DNA from 2 places in the Neptuniibacter sp. QD37_11 genome. Region 1 is predicted to be linked to the other one. Evidence: predicted binding sites of a transcription regulator. Region 1 holds the regulator's gene; the other holds the start of a gene.
What was found. The regulator sigma-54, encoded in region 1, starts transcription at its own class of promoters, with help from an activator protein. The targets are predictions, from matches to a motif close to TGGCACNNNNNTTGCTNT.
Positions count from the first base shown of each region.

Region 2: the regulator sigma-54 is predicted to act here: its motif matches at 3,570-3,587, upstream of ACMXYT_RS16610 (ANTAR domain-containing response regulator).

Region 1 is NZ_CP180552.1:2,648,463-2,654,602, forward strand. It holds gene ACMXYT_RS12300 (KdsC family phosphatase) at 1-62, shown strand, start outside; gene lptC (LPS export ABC transporter periplasmic protein LptC) at 75-647, shown strand; gene lptA (lipopolysaccharide transport periplasmic protein LptA) at 637-1,149, shown strand; gene lptB (LPS export ABC transporter ATP-binding protein) at 1,161-1,886, shown strand; gene ACMXYT_RS12320 (RNA polymerase factor sigma-54) at 1,941-3,455, shown strand; gene hpf (ribosome hibernation-promoting factor, HPF/YfiA family) at 3,514-3,804, shown strand; gene ptsN (PTS IIA-like nitrogen regulatory protein PtsN) at 3,821-4,279, shown strand; gene rapZ (RNase adapter RapZ) at 4,288-5,145, shown strand; gene ACMXYT_RS12340 (HPr family phosphocarrier protein) at 5,151-5,420, shown strand; gene mgtE (magnesium transporter) at 5,535-6,140, shown strand, end outside.
Region 2 is NZ_CP180552.1:3,509,031-3,515,170, reverse strand. It holds gene ACMXYT_RS16620 (CmpA/NrtA family ABC transporter substrate-binding protein) at 44-1,423, opposite strand; gene ACMXYT_RS16615 (CmpA/NrtA family ABC transporter substrate-binding protein) at 1,889-2,914, opposite strand; gene ACMXYT_RS16610 (ANTAR domain-containing response regulator) at 2,932-3,537, opposite strand; gene ACMXYT_RS16605 (molybdopterin-dependent oxidoreductase) at 3,767-6,140, shown strand, end outside.

The DNA of each region.
Region 1 (6,140 bases):
TTTGCGAGCATATCCTTGAAGCTCAAGGTAAACTTGAACAATTACATGCTAAGTACCTTTAAAAGTTCCTGCAAATGCCTGATCTAAGTAGTAAATTACGCATAATTATCGCTGCTGCCATTTTAATCCCAATACTACTGTATTGGGGATTTTCAGGCTCACCTCAAGAACACGGTACAACCAATACCCCCCTATCTGAAAAGATGGATTATTTTGTCGACCAAGCAGCGGTTAAAGAATGGGACATTAAGGGCAATCTAAAGCAAGAATTAACGACGCCGCGGCTAGAACATAGTCCGTCAGACAAACAAAATTTACTGATTGAACCTAAAAGCAATCTTTATCGATCCGACAACTCCGTTGTCAACATTTCTTCAGATACAGGCACAGCACAAGACGATAACAGCCGAATAGATCTTGCAGGTAATGTCATTGTTATTGATAATTCAAATGCGCGCTCGAGCAAAAAGCTAACCACCGAAGCGCTGACGATTTATCCCAAAAAAGATATCGCCGAAACAGACCTGCCAGTGAATTTAGAAACTGAACACACTCTAATGCAAGGCACTGGAATGGATATTAATTTCAACACCCGTGTTTTAAATTTGCATTCAAGGGTAGAAGGAACACATCAAAATGTTGATTAGGTTATCACAAACGCTTGTTGCACTATGTTTGCTTGCGTCGAATACCAGTTTCGCCCTGCCTGATGATCAGGATAAGCCGATCTACATCACAGCAGATTCCGCTAGCATTAATGACACGACTGGTATCACCACCTATAAGGGCAATGTCATTATCAAGCAAGGTTCACTGCTGATCGAAGCAGCCCATGTAGATATGCACCGCGCCAACGAAGGTGTGGATAAATTAGTCGCTAAAGGCGCACCCGCTCACTTCCGCCAACAACAAGAAGTGAATGGTGACTTCAGTGATGCTTGGGGTAAACACATGGTGTATATGGTTAACAAAAAGAAATTAACCATTACGCAAAGTGCCAAAGTAGTACAAGGCAAAGACACCTTTACTGGCAATAAAATTGTTTATGACCTAGACAAATCAATTGTGGATGCTTTTGGTGCAACATCAAAAGACGCTAAAGAAAAAGGCCGTGTAAACATGGTCATTCAGCCCACTAAGAAGAAATAAGGCCTGCTGTAATGAGCTTATTGGAAGCGCGAAATTTAGCTAAGCGCTACAAAGGAAGAGAAGTAGTAAAAGACGTCTCACTTAAAATTAATAGCGGTGAGATTGTTGGGCTTCTCGGCCCCAATGGTGCAGGCAAAACCACCTGTTTTTATATGATAGTCGGTCTTGTACAAGCAGACCGTGGCCAAGTTAAAATTAAAGATCAAGATATCACAGCCCTTCCTATGCACGGGCGTGCTCGTGAAGGCATTGGTTACCTGCCTCAAGAAGCCTCAATTTTTCGCAAACTATCTGTACAAGACAACTTGCTCGCGATACTAGAAACACGAAAAGATTTAGATAAACAAGCTATCAAGTCCAAAATGAATGAGCTTCTGGAAGAATTTCACATCACTCATATTCGCGATAGCCTTGGCATGAGCCTATCTGGCGGTGAACGACGTAGGGTTGAAATTGCCAGAGCCTTAGCAACCGAACCTGAATTTGTGCTTTTAGATGAACCTTTTGCTGGTGTTGACCCTATTTCAGTCAATGACATCAAACAAACGATTCGTCACCTTCAGTCCAAAGGTATCGGCATTTTGATTACTGATCACAATGTCAGAGAAACACTGGATATCTGCGAAAGTGCCTATATTGTCAGTGAAGGCACTATACTTGCCAATGGTAAGCCTGATGACATTATGAATAATGAAGCAGTGCGCGATGCGTATCTCGGTGATCAATTCACCTTATAAACCCATAGATAATAACTAGATGATTGTAGCCTCTGGAGTTAGTGCCGCCGTATTATGAAACAAGCGCTTCATTTAAAAATTGGGCAACAGCTCACAATGACACCACAATTGCAGCAAGCGATTCGCCTGCTGCAATTATCTACACTGGATCTTCAACAAGAGATTCAGGAGGCACTTGAAAGCAATCCTATGCTGGATGTATCTGAGGATGACAACACTACTGATGTACCATCTAATGAACAGGATAACAACCTAGAAACACATCAAAGCGCTGCTGCCGAAGAATTAGAGAATAACACTTCAGCAGAACAGGACTTCGACGACACACCTGCGGCTGAAGATAATTGGAATGAGAGCATTCCTGAAGAGCTATCTACTGACAGTAACTGGGAAGACACCTATCAATCTTCCACACCAACGTTAAGTAAAGAAGATCTTGATTCGTTTGAATCAAATGACACGGCAGAAGAAACCTTACAAGATCACCTTCACTGGCAACTAAACTTGACGCCTATGAGCGATCTGGATCGACTCATTGCGACCAACATTATTGATGGCATTAATCCGGATGGTTATTTAACTGTTCCTCTTGAAGAGATTCATGAGCACTTTTTGGAACAAAATTCCGATGAGAGTGACGAAGTTGAACTTGATGAAATAGAAGCCGTACTGCATCGTATTCAACAATTTGATCCGGCCGGTATTGCTTGTCGAGACCTTAGTGAATGCTTAGCTATACAGCTTCGCCAACTTCCATCTGATACACCGTGGCGTAATGAGGCCATTAAAGTGGTCAATCAATACATCAAGCTTCTAGGCACCCACGACTATCGTCAATTAATGCGCAAGACGCGCCTAAAAGAGCCACAGCTACAACAAGTTATTCAGCTCATTCAAAGCCTCAACCCTAAACCTGGCGCTAGCATAAGCCAGACCGCTGCAGAATATGTCATCCCAGATGTCATCGTAACAAAACAACGCGGTGTTTGGACTGTTAACCTAAATCCAGAAGTTTCGCCTAAACTTAGAATAAACTCCGGTTATGCAGGTTTAGTAAAGCGTGCAGATAACAGTTTGGATAACACCTATCTGAAAAACCATCTTCAAGAAGCACGTTGGTTTATTAAAAGCCTACAAAGCCGTAATGAAACCCTATTAAAAGTGTCGAATGAGATCGTTAAACGACAATCTGGTTTTCTAGATCATGGCGAAGAAGGCATGAAACCTATGGTATTACACGATATTGCTGAAGCAGTAGAGATGCATGAATCAACTATCTCTCGTGTAACAACGCAAAAGTTTATGCACACACCACGCGGTATTTTTGAATTGAAATACTTCTTCTCCAGCCATGTCAGTACAGCTACAGGCGGAGCAGCATCTTCAACAGCAATCCGCGCCCTAATTAAAAAGATGGTTGCAGCAGAGAACACAGCTAAACCTTTGAGCGATAACAAAATCGCGCAGTTCCTCGATGAACAAGGATTCAAAGTTGCTAGGCGCACCATTGCAAAATATCGTGAAGCAATGGGAATTCCACCTTCTAATGAGAGAAAGCGTCTGGTTTAATAAAGAGATAATAAATAAGGACGGCGGCAAAACGCCTCCACTCAAGTAGGAGAGACCTATGCAGATTAATATTACTGGACATCATGTTGAACTGACTGATTCAATGCAAAACTACGTCCTAGAAAAAATGCAGAAAATTGAGCGTCACTTCGATAACATCACCAATGTTCAAGTAACACTAAGCATCGAAAAACAGCGCCAGAAAGCAGATGCAGAGATGCATGTCTCCGGCGCCCAACTGTTCGCAACTCACGAACACGATGATATGTATGCTGCAATTGACGGCCTGACTGACAAGCTAGACCGCCAAGTTATAAAACATAAAGAAAAACTCAAAAACCACAAATAGGCCTCCGCTACAACGTATTATGCTGGTCCATGAACTATTAACCCCCTCAAGCACCCTATGTGGTCTTGAGGGGAGCAGTAAAAAACGAATTCTGGAAAAAGCATCTGAAATTATTTCAGAGCAAAACCCTAACCTAGAAGCATCTTGTATCTTCAACGGCTTACACGGCCGCGAGAAATTAGGTAGTACTGGCATAGGCGATGGCATAGCTATACCCCATTGCAGACTAGCTGACTGCAGCGATGCCAAAGGCTACTTAATCAAATTAGCTCAACCAATTGATTTCGACGCTATAGATAGCAAACCGGTAGATCTTTTGTTTGTTCTTTTGGTACCAGAAGATGCTACATCTGAACACTTACAAACTCTTGCCGCGATTGCTGAGTTATTCAGCCAAGAAAGCGTGCGAGAACAGCTGAGAAGTGTTGCAGATAACGAAGCGCTCTATCAGGCAATTTGCCAACTTAGTTCATAGGATGTGAAATGAAGCTTGTAGTGATAAGCGGTCGATCCGGTTCCGGCAAAAGTACGGCTCTACAAGCTCTAGAAGATATAGGCTTCTATTGCATAGACAACCTCCCAGCATTATTGCTACCTGATTTAGTCCAGCAAATGAGTAGTGAACCTAGTCACCCGGATCGCATAGCGGTCAGCATTGATGCACGCAATCTACTCAGCAACCTTTCCAAATTCCCTCAAATTTTGCTTAACCTTCGCCAAGAACGATGGGCAGAATATGAAGTAATTTTTCTCGATTCATCTGAAGCTACGCTATTAAAAAGATACAGTTCAACCCGAAGAAAACACCCGCTTTCAGATGAACATAAGAATCTACAGCAGTCGATCCAATCCGAATCAGAGCTACTTGAACCCATTGCTAGCCTTGCGGATATCAGGATAGACACGACACGCCTCTCCCTTTATGACCTAAGGGATACAGTTAAACTCCGCGTAGCTAAACGAAAAGAGCAGACGCTTTCAGTTCAATTTGAGTCCTTCGGCTTTAAACATGGGGTACCTCTAGATGTCGATTTCGTATACGACGTCCGTGCGCTACCTAATCCCCATTGGATACCTGAACTAAGAAGATTTACGGGACAAGAGCAACCAGTCGAAGAGTTTCTGAACAATTCTCCTGAAGTTAACGAGATGATCAGCGACATTACAGAATTTCTATCTCGCTGGCTGCCCCGCTTTGCCGAAAACAATCGCAGCTATATAACAATTGGAATTGGATGCACTGGAGGTCAACATCGCTCTGTGTATATAAGCGAACGTCTGGCTTCCCATTTTTCACAGCGCATGGATAATGTTCATGTTCGCCATAGAGAATTGAGTTAACACTGATGCAAGAAAAAGAACTAGAAATCATAAATAAACTAGGTCTCCATGCTCGCGCCGCTGCAAAGCTAATCGGTGTTACTTCACGCTTCTCTGCTGATATCACTTTAGTAAAGGATGGTCGAGAAGTTGATGGAAAAAGCATAATGTCCGTTATGATGCTAGCTGCTAGCCAGGGCACTACTCTATGCGTAAAAACTCAGGGAGCAGATGAAGAAAGCGCTCTCATTGCCATCGAAGAACTAATCAATAATCGCTTCGACGAAGACGAGTAATAATTTTATACATATCATTGGGTTATCCCTGCCTTTACAATCCGCTATAATCAACGCGTTAGTAGACTTCCTATTTTTCACAGCATCGTGACGAATCATTAGCGACGGCATCTTATGGCGCAGACAGAAACCAAGTCTAATCTGGACAAGCTCAATGAAGCACTCGATTGCGGTGAATTTCGCCAGATTCGATTTACGCTAAACCGTGCACTTCGCCCGACCGAAGTAGCTCGCCTTATTGAGAAATCCCCACCAAAAGAACGTCAAATTCTATGGAACTTGATCTCTCAAGATTTAGAAGCCGAAGTTTTACAGCACCTTGGTGATGACATTCAGGCTGATATCTTAAGCCGAATGAATTCTGAAGAGGTTTTAGCGCTTACTGAATCATTAGATTCAGACGATATGGTTGATGTCCTTCAGCAGCTTCCAAACCGTGTCATGAAGGAAACCCTTCAGATCATGGATAAGCAAAACCGCCGCAGGGTTGAGCAACTTCTATCTTACCCAGAAGATACAGCTGGCGGCCTGATGAATACGGATACAACTACGATCCGTCCTGACATCAGTGTGGAAGCCACTTTACGTTATATCCGTCGTCACGATGAAATCCCTGAGATGACAGATAGTTTGATCGTTGTAAGCCGAAAGGATTCATATATTGGGCTGCTACCCTTAACTAAATTATTGGTGTCAGATCCATCCATCACGATCCGTGAA
Region 2 (6,140 bases), 860 kb from region 1:
CTCCCCCGAAACCAAGGGGGAGGAATATGCTTAACCAGTCAGATTAGATTTTCTGTTCTGGTTGCAGACCAATGTTGAACTTCTTCAGGTAGTCGTTTGGCTTCTTACCGTCGTAAGTGATGTTGTCGATGAAGTGAGTCTGCGGAGCACGGAAACCATCTTCAGTATTGAAGTCTGGGAACATGTCTGGCGTCATCTTACCTTCTTCGATTAGCTCTTTAGCTGCTGTTGCGTAGATATCAGGACGGTAAACTTTCTTCGCGATATCCATGAACCACTGGTCAGACTTAGGTTCAGAGATCTGACCCCAACGACGCATCTGAGTTAGGTACCAGATCGCATCGGAGTAGTACGGGTAAGTCGCGTTGTAACGGAAGAATACGTTGAAGTCTGGCACTTCACGCTTATCGCCTTTTTCGTACTCAAATGTACCTGTCATTGAGTTAGCAATAACGTCGTAGTCCGCACCAACATAGTTAGGCTGAGACAAGATTTTTACTGCTTCTGAGCGGTTCGCATTGTTGTTATCGTCCAACCATTTAGCTGCACGGATCATCGCTTTAACAACACGAAGGTGAGTATTCGGGTTTTCATCTGCCCATGCTTTAGATACACCAAATACTTTCTCTGGGTTGTTTTTCCAAATCTCGTAGTCAGTTACTACAGGTACACCAATACCTTTAAATACAGCCTGCTGGTTCCATGGCTCACCTACGCAGTAACCGTAGATCGTGCCTGCTTCCATTGTTGCTGGCATCTGTGGTGGCGGTGTTACAGATAGTAGGGCATCGGCATCGATCGTACCGGATGTATCACCTTTATGCGGTGCGTAGTAACCTGGGTGGATACCGCCCGCTGCTAGCCAGTAACGTAGCTCATAGTTGTGGGTAGATACTGGGAATACCATACCCATATTAAATGGCTTACCGTCGTCTTTATATTTCTCAACAACAGGTTTTAGTGCATCGGCTTTGATTGGGTGTACTGGTTTGCCATCAGCTTGTTTAGGCACATACTCTTTCATTTGATCCCAAATATCGTTAGATACAGTGATCGCGTTACCGTTAAGGTCCATAGAGAATGCAGTGATGATATGAGACTGCGTACCGAAACCGATAGTGGCACCTAGCGGCTGACCTGCAAGCATGTGTGCGCCATCAAGCTGACCGTCAATGACGCGGTCGAGAAGAACTTTCCAGTTTGCTTGCGCTTCTAGCGTTACGTAGAGGCCTTCATCTTCAAAGAAGCCTTTTTCGTACGCAACCGCTAGAGGAGCCATATCTGTCAGTTTGATAAAACCAAACTTCAGATCTTCTTTTTCAGGCTCACCAATTGCTGCCCATGCAGGGACGGTAATTAATGATGCAGCTAAAACTGCACCGCTGATAACTTTACTTAGTAGAGCCTTTTTCTTCTTAAGCATGGATCGTTCTCCCAATCTTAAAAACAAAAAGGCGCCGAACATGATCACATCACTGTGATCAGCCGAGGCGCCTTTGCCTAGTTTCAAATTTTGTGACCTTCTGGGTCATGTTTAACTTTTAGAGTGCACCGCCATTGGTGCTCTCATTTGTTATCTAATAGAGCAGATGCTGTGCCAGAGTTTATTGAACTCAATAAAAACAATAAGTTATGGTAGTTCTGTGTGTTTCTGTAAGTTTAGGTCGTGGTTTGTTGCGGTGCACAATAGGGCTTTTGGTCATTAAGTTGGTGCAAAAGTGCGAGAGCAAAAATGGGGCAAGTGAAGCTTGTTTTGGGGCGAAAGGTTTAAAAAGGGGCTTTAAATGGAATAAAGATTATCAATAGAAGGGCGGGTTTTAGGATCGGAGCTTTGTAGAGAAAAAAAGCTCAGTTCTTATGAACTGAGCCTGTTCTTTTCAATTTAGATTTAAGCGCCGATCCAGTCGTGATATAGATCTTTGCGATAGACGTTATGAACGATCTCATCTTGATCAAATGCCTGCTCGCCAATCTGGCCGCATTTACGCATCTGATCGATTAAGAACAGCCCATGGTCAGGATCTGGGCAGTTCACATTCTCGCCGGAGAAATGCTGCTCCATCGAATAGGGTGGAGTGAACTTAGATAGTTGCTCTGCTGCTTGATCTAAATAAGGTGGCAGTGCGAGTAGTTTTAATATCTCAGCCTGATTACTTGGATCTTCTGCCCATAGGCAGGCTTCGTGGAGTGCTTTAATTAAAGCGCGGTGGGTATTTGGGTGTTGATCAGCCCACTGTTGCGTGACGCCCAGCACTTTCTCCATATGGGAGCCCCAAATCTTATGGCCGGTACTCACAAGGCCACCAATCTGTTGCACTAAAGCTAAGCTATTCCAAGGTTCACCTACGCAGTAACCATCAATCAGACCGGTGGAAAGGTTATCTAGCATTTTGGTCGGTGGTACCGCGACCAGCTGCACATCCTCTTCGGTATTGATGTTGTTCTGGTTTAACCAGAAGCGTAGTTGGTAGTGATGGTTTGAGTAGGGGTAAACGGTTGCGATAACCGGTTTGCGTCCGCTTTGTTGGATCAGCTCTTTAAACTGTTGGCCTACTTGCTCGCAGTCATCCCAATCAGAGATCTTATTCGACAGCGCTATATACAGTTCTTGCGATAGAGTGATAGCCGTACCGTTCTGGCTGAGGGATAACGCCGTCATCATCGGTGTAGGGTTACCGTTTAAGCCTAATGTTGCAGCCAGCGGCATTGGTGCCAGCATATGGGCTGCATCAAATAATCCAAAACTTACTTTGTCGCGAATAGAGGCCCAAGAGGACTCTTTACTCAGGATGACATTCAAACCATGTTTCTTAAAAAAGCCTTTCTCGCGCGCAACAACCAAAGGGGTACAATCGAGCAGTGCCACAAAACCTAGTTTCAGGTCAGTTTTTTCTAGTGTCAGTGCTTCTGACATATCAGCTCCTATCTCTTTTACTTACTCAGGCCGTTCGCCAGTTGTAAAACTTCAATCACATTTCGTGCCACATCGGGAATTTTCTGACCTCGGTCCATCGCAAGCTTACGCAGGGTTTGATATGCCTGTTCTTCGTCGCAGCCTTGATGCTTCATCAGCATGCCTTTGGCTTTCTCTATGGTTTTGCGTTCTGCCAGTTGGTTTCTGGTTTTCTCCAACTCTTCACGTAATAAACTGTGAGCATCGAAATGAGCAATCGCCGTATCCATAATCGCTTTTACGCGGTCTGGTTGTAGGCCGTCGGCTATATAAGCGCTGACACCGGCGTTGATTGCTTCGGCCATCGTCCTGCGGTCGTTCTGTTGTTCCGCAAAGAAAACGATCGGGCGTGGATTGTTCTGGCTCATCGTCGCCATACTTTCCAGCGTGTCACGGTTAGGTGAATCCATATCTATAATGACTATGTCGGGGTGGTTCTCCTCGACATGCTTATTTAGATCAGTGGTGTTAGGTAGATGACAGACAACATGGTGCCCTAGCGTATTTAACGCCTTCTCAAGCGCATTCACACGAATGGGCTCGTCATCGATCAACAGCACGTTTAAACAGTTTACTTTACTCATTAATCCAGTTCCGGAATTGGATAGCCTGTCATAAAGCAATATTTGTTCCATGGTTATTCGGGCGCTTTATGGCACGCGCTTTGCTGTACTAGGAGCAATACATTTTGATGCGCAACGGTGCGTGCTTACTCTGTCTTCAGTTTAGGGTATGCAGGTGCCTGCATTCCAAAAAACTGACCAGTAAGCCAAATATTTACGTTGCTCCTGGATAGTTTTATTGGAGGTAAAGATGCAAACGACAACGACCTGTCCTTACTGCGGCGTGGGCTGCGGGGTAAAGGCCGAAATTGCTGACGATTGCGTAGTTGCAGTAAAGGGTAACGAAGAACACCCCGCTAATTTTGGCAGATTATGTGTAAAAGGCTCCTCATTAAACGAGGTATTAGGGGCCGAAGGGCGCTTACTCAACCCAGTCGTCGATGGCGAAATTGTTGAGTGGGACAGTGCTCTTGAAACAGTCGCGGAAGGTTTCAAGCGCACCGTAATGGAGCACGGGCCCGATTCTGTGGCCTTTTATCTCTCCGGCCAGCTCCTTACCGAAGATTACTATATTGCCAACAAACTGATGAAAGGCTTTGTCGGCACCGCCAATGTCGATACCAACTCGCGCCTTTGTATGTCATCAGCCGTAGCTGGTTATAAGCGCGCTTTTGGTGCCGATGCTGTTCCTTGCTGCTATGAAGATCTAGAACTAGCCGAGCTGATCATCATCACCGGCTCAAACGCTGCGTGGAACCATCCAATCCTTTTCCAACGCATGAAAGCGGCAAAAGCTAAGAATCCTAATCTGAAAATAGTAGTGGTAGACCCTCGTCGAACCGCGACTTGTGATATCGCCGATCTGCATATTCAGCTCAAAGCCGAAACCGATAGCTCTCTGTTTACTGGTTTGCTTTCTTACTTAGCGCGTCATGATCATCTTGATTACGAATATATCGCCAACTTCACTGAAGGCTTCGCTGATGCCCGTGCTAATGCCGAGCTTACTTTCCCAGATGTTGAAAGCGTGGCTAAAGCTTGTGATCTGCCTATCATGCAGTTGCGCACCTTCTTTGAGTGGTACGCCAAAACTGAAAAAGTTGTGACCTTCTATTCGCAAGGGGTGAACCAGTCAGCTAGTGGAACCGATAACTCTAATGCCATTATTAACTGTCACCTTGCGACGGGTCGCCTAGGTAGAGAGGGTGCAGGACCGTTCTCTATTACTGGGCAGCCAAACGCAATGGGTGGCCGCGAAGTCGGTGGCCTAGCGAATCAGCTTGCAGCACATATGGAGCTAAACTCGCCAGAGGCGGTCGACCGTGTAGGACGTTTCTGGGGCAGCGATCATGTTGCGACTAGCGCCGGTTATAAAGCGGTGGATCTGTTCGAAGCGATTGAAGCGGGCAAAGTAAAAGCGATCTGGATTATGGGTACCAACCCTGCGGTAAGTTTGCCAAATGCCGATCAAGTGGTTCGCAGCTTGAAACAATGCCCGCTGGTGGTGGTATCTGACTGTATGGCGCATACCGATACGGTTGCCCTTGCCAATGTTTGTCTGCCGGCGACGGGCTGGAGTGAGAAAAACGGTACTGTAACTAACTCTGAGCGTCGTATCTCCCGCCAGCGCAGCTTGCTGCCGCCATCAGGCGAAGCGAAACCAGATTGGTGGATTATCAGCGAAGTGGCCAAGCGTATGGGCTATGAGCAGGCCTTCACCTACGATCACCCTTACGAGATCTTTAAAGAACATGCAGAGTTATCGGGTTTTGAAAACAACGGTAGCCGCGCCTTTGATATCAGCCTGCTGCAAGATCTGGATCTGAAAAGCTACGATGCTTTAAAACCACAACAGTGGCCGGTAACTGATGCTGCGCCTTATGGCACTGCGCGTTTATTTGCAGACGGTAAGTTTTTTACCCCATCGGGTAAGGCACAGTTTATTACGGTCGATCCACACGACCCGCTACAGCAGCCTTGCGACGAAATGCCTTTTGTTATGAATACCGGCCGTATTCGTGATCAGTGGCACACAATGACCCATACAGGGCGTACCAGCCGCCTTTTTCAACACCGCGAAGAACCCTTTGTTGAGCTCAACAGAGAGGACGCGGAAAAACTGAATATCAAAGAATCCGAGCTCGTTAAACTTAAAAACATACAGGCGGAATATATCGGTCGTGCCCGTATCGTTGATACCGATCAGCGCCGCGGTGAAATCTTTGTGCCTATGCACTGGAACAAACAGTTCAGTGCCAAGGCGCGTATGGGTGCTCTCGTGCAACCGGCGGTCGATCCGTTCTCGGGTCAGCCAGAAGGTAAACACGCGGTGGTCAATGTCGAGCCGTATAACCCCGCTTGGGAAGGTTGGCTGATTACCCGCAAGCCCCTTGATAATGCGTTACCGGTTGAATATTGGTCGCGCGTGCCCAAAGAGAGTGCATCGCTCTACTATCTGGCAGACAGCAACAAAATCGAAGATATGCGTAGCTGGTGTCAGGAACAGTTTGGTGAAATCGATATCTGGTTGGAAGATGCCAACCAAAATAGCTTCCGCGCAGCGGGTCTCAATGGCGAGCAGCTTGAGTGGGCCTTCTTCCGTATGCCTTACGGCCAGATCCCAT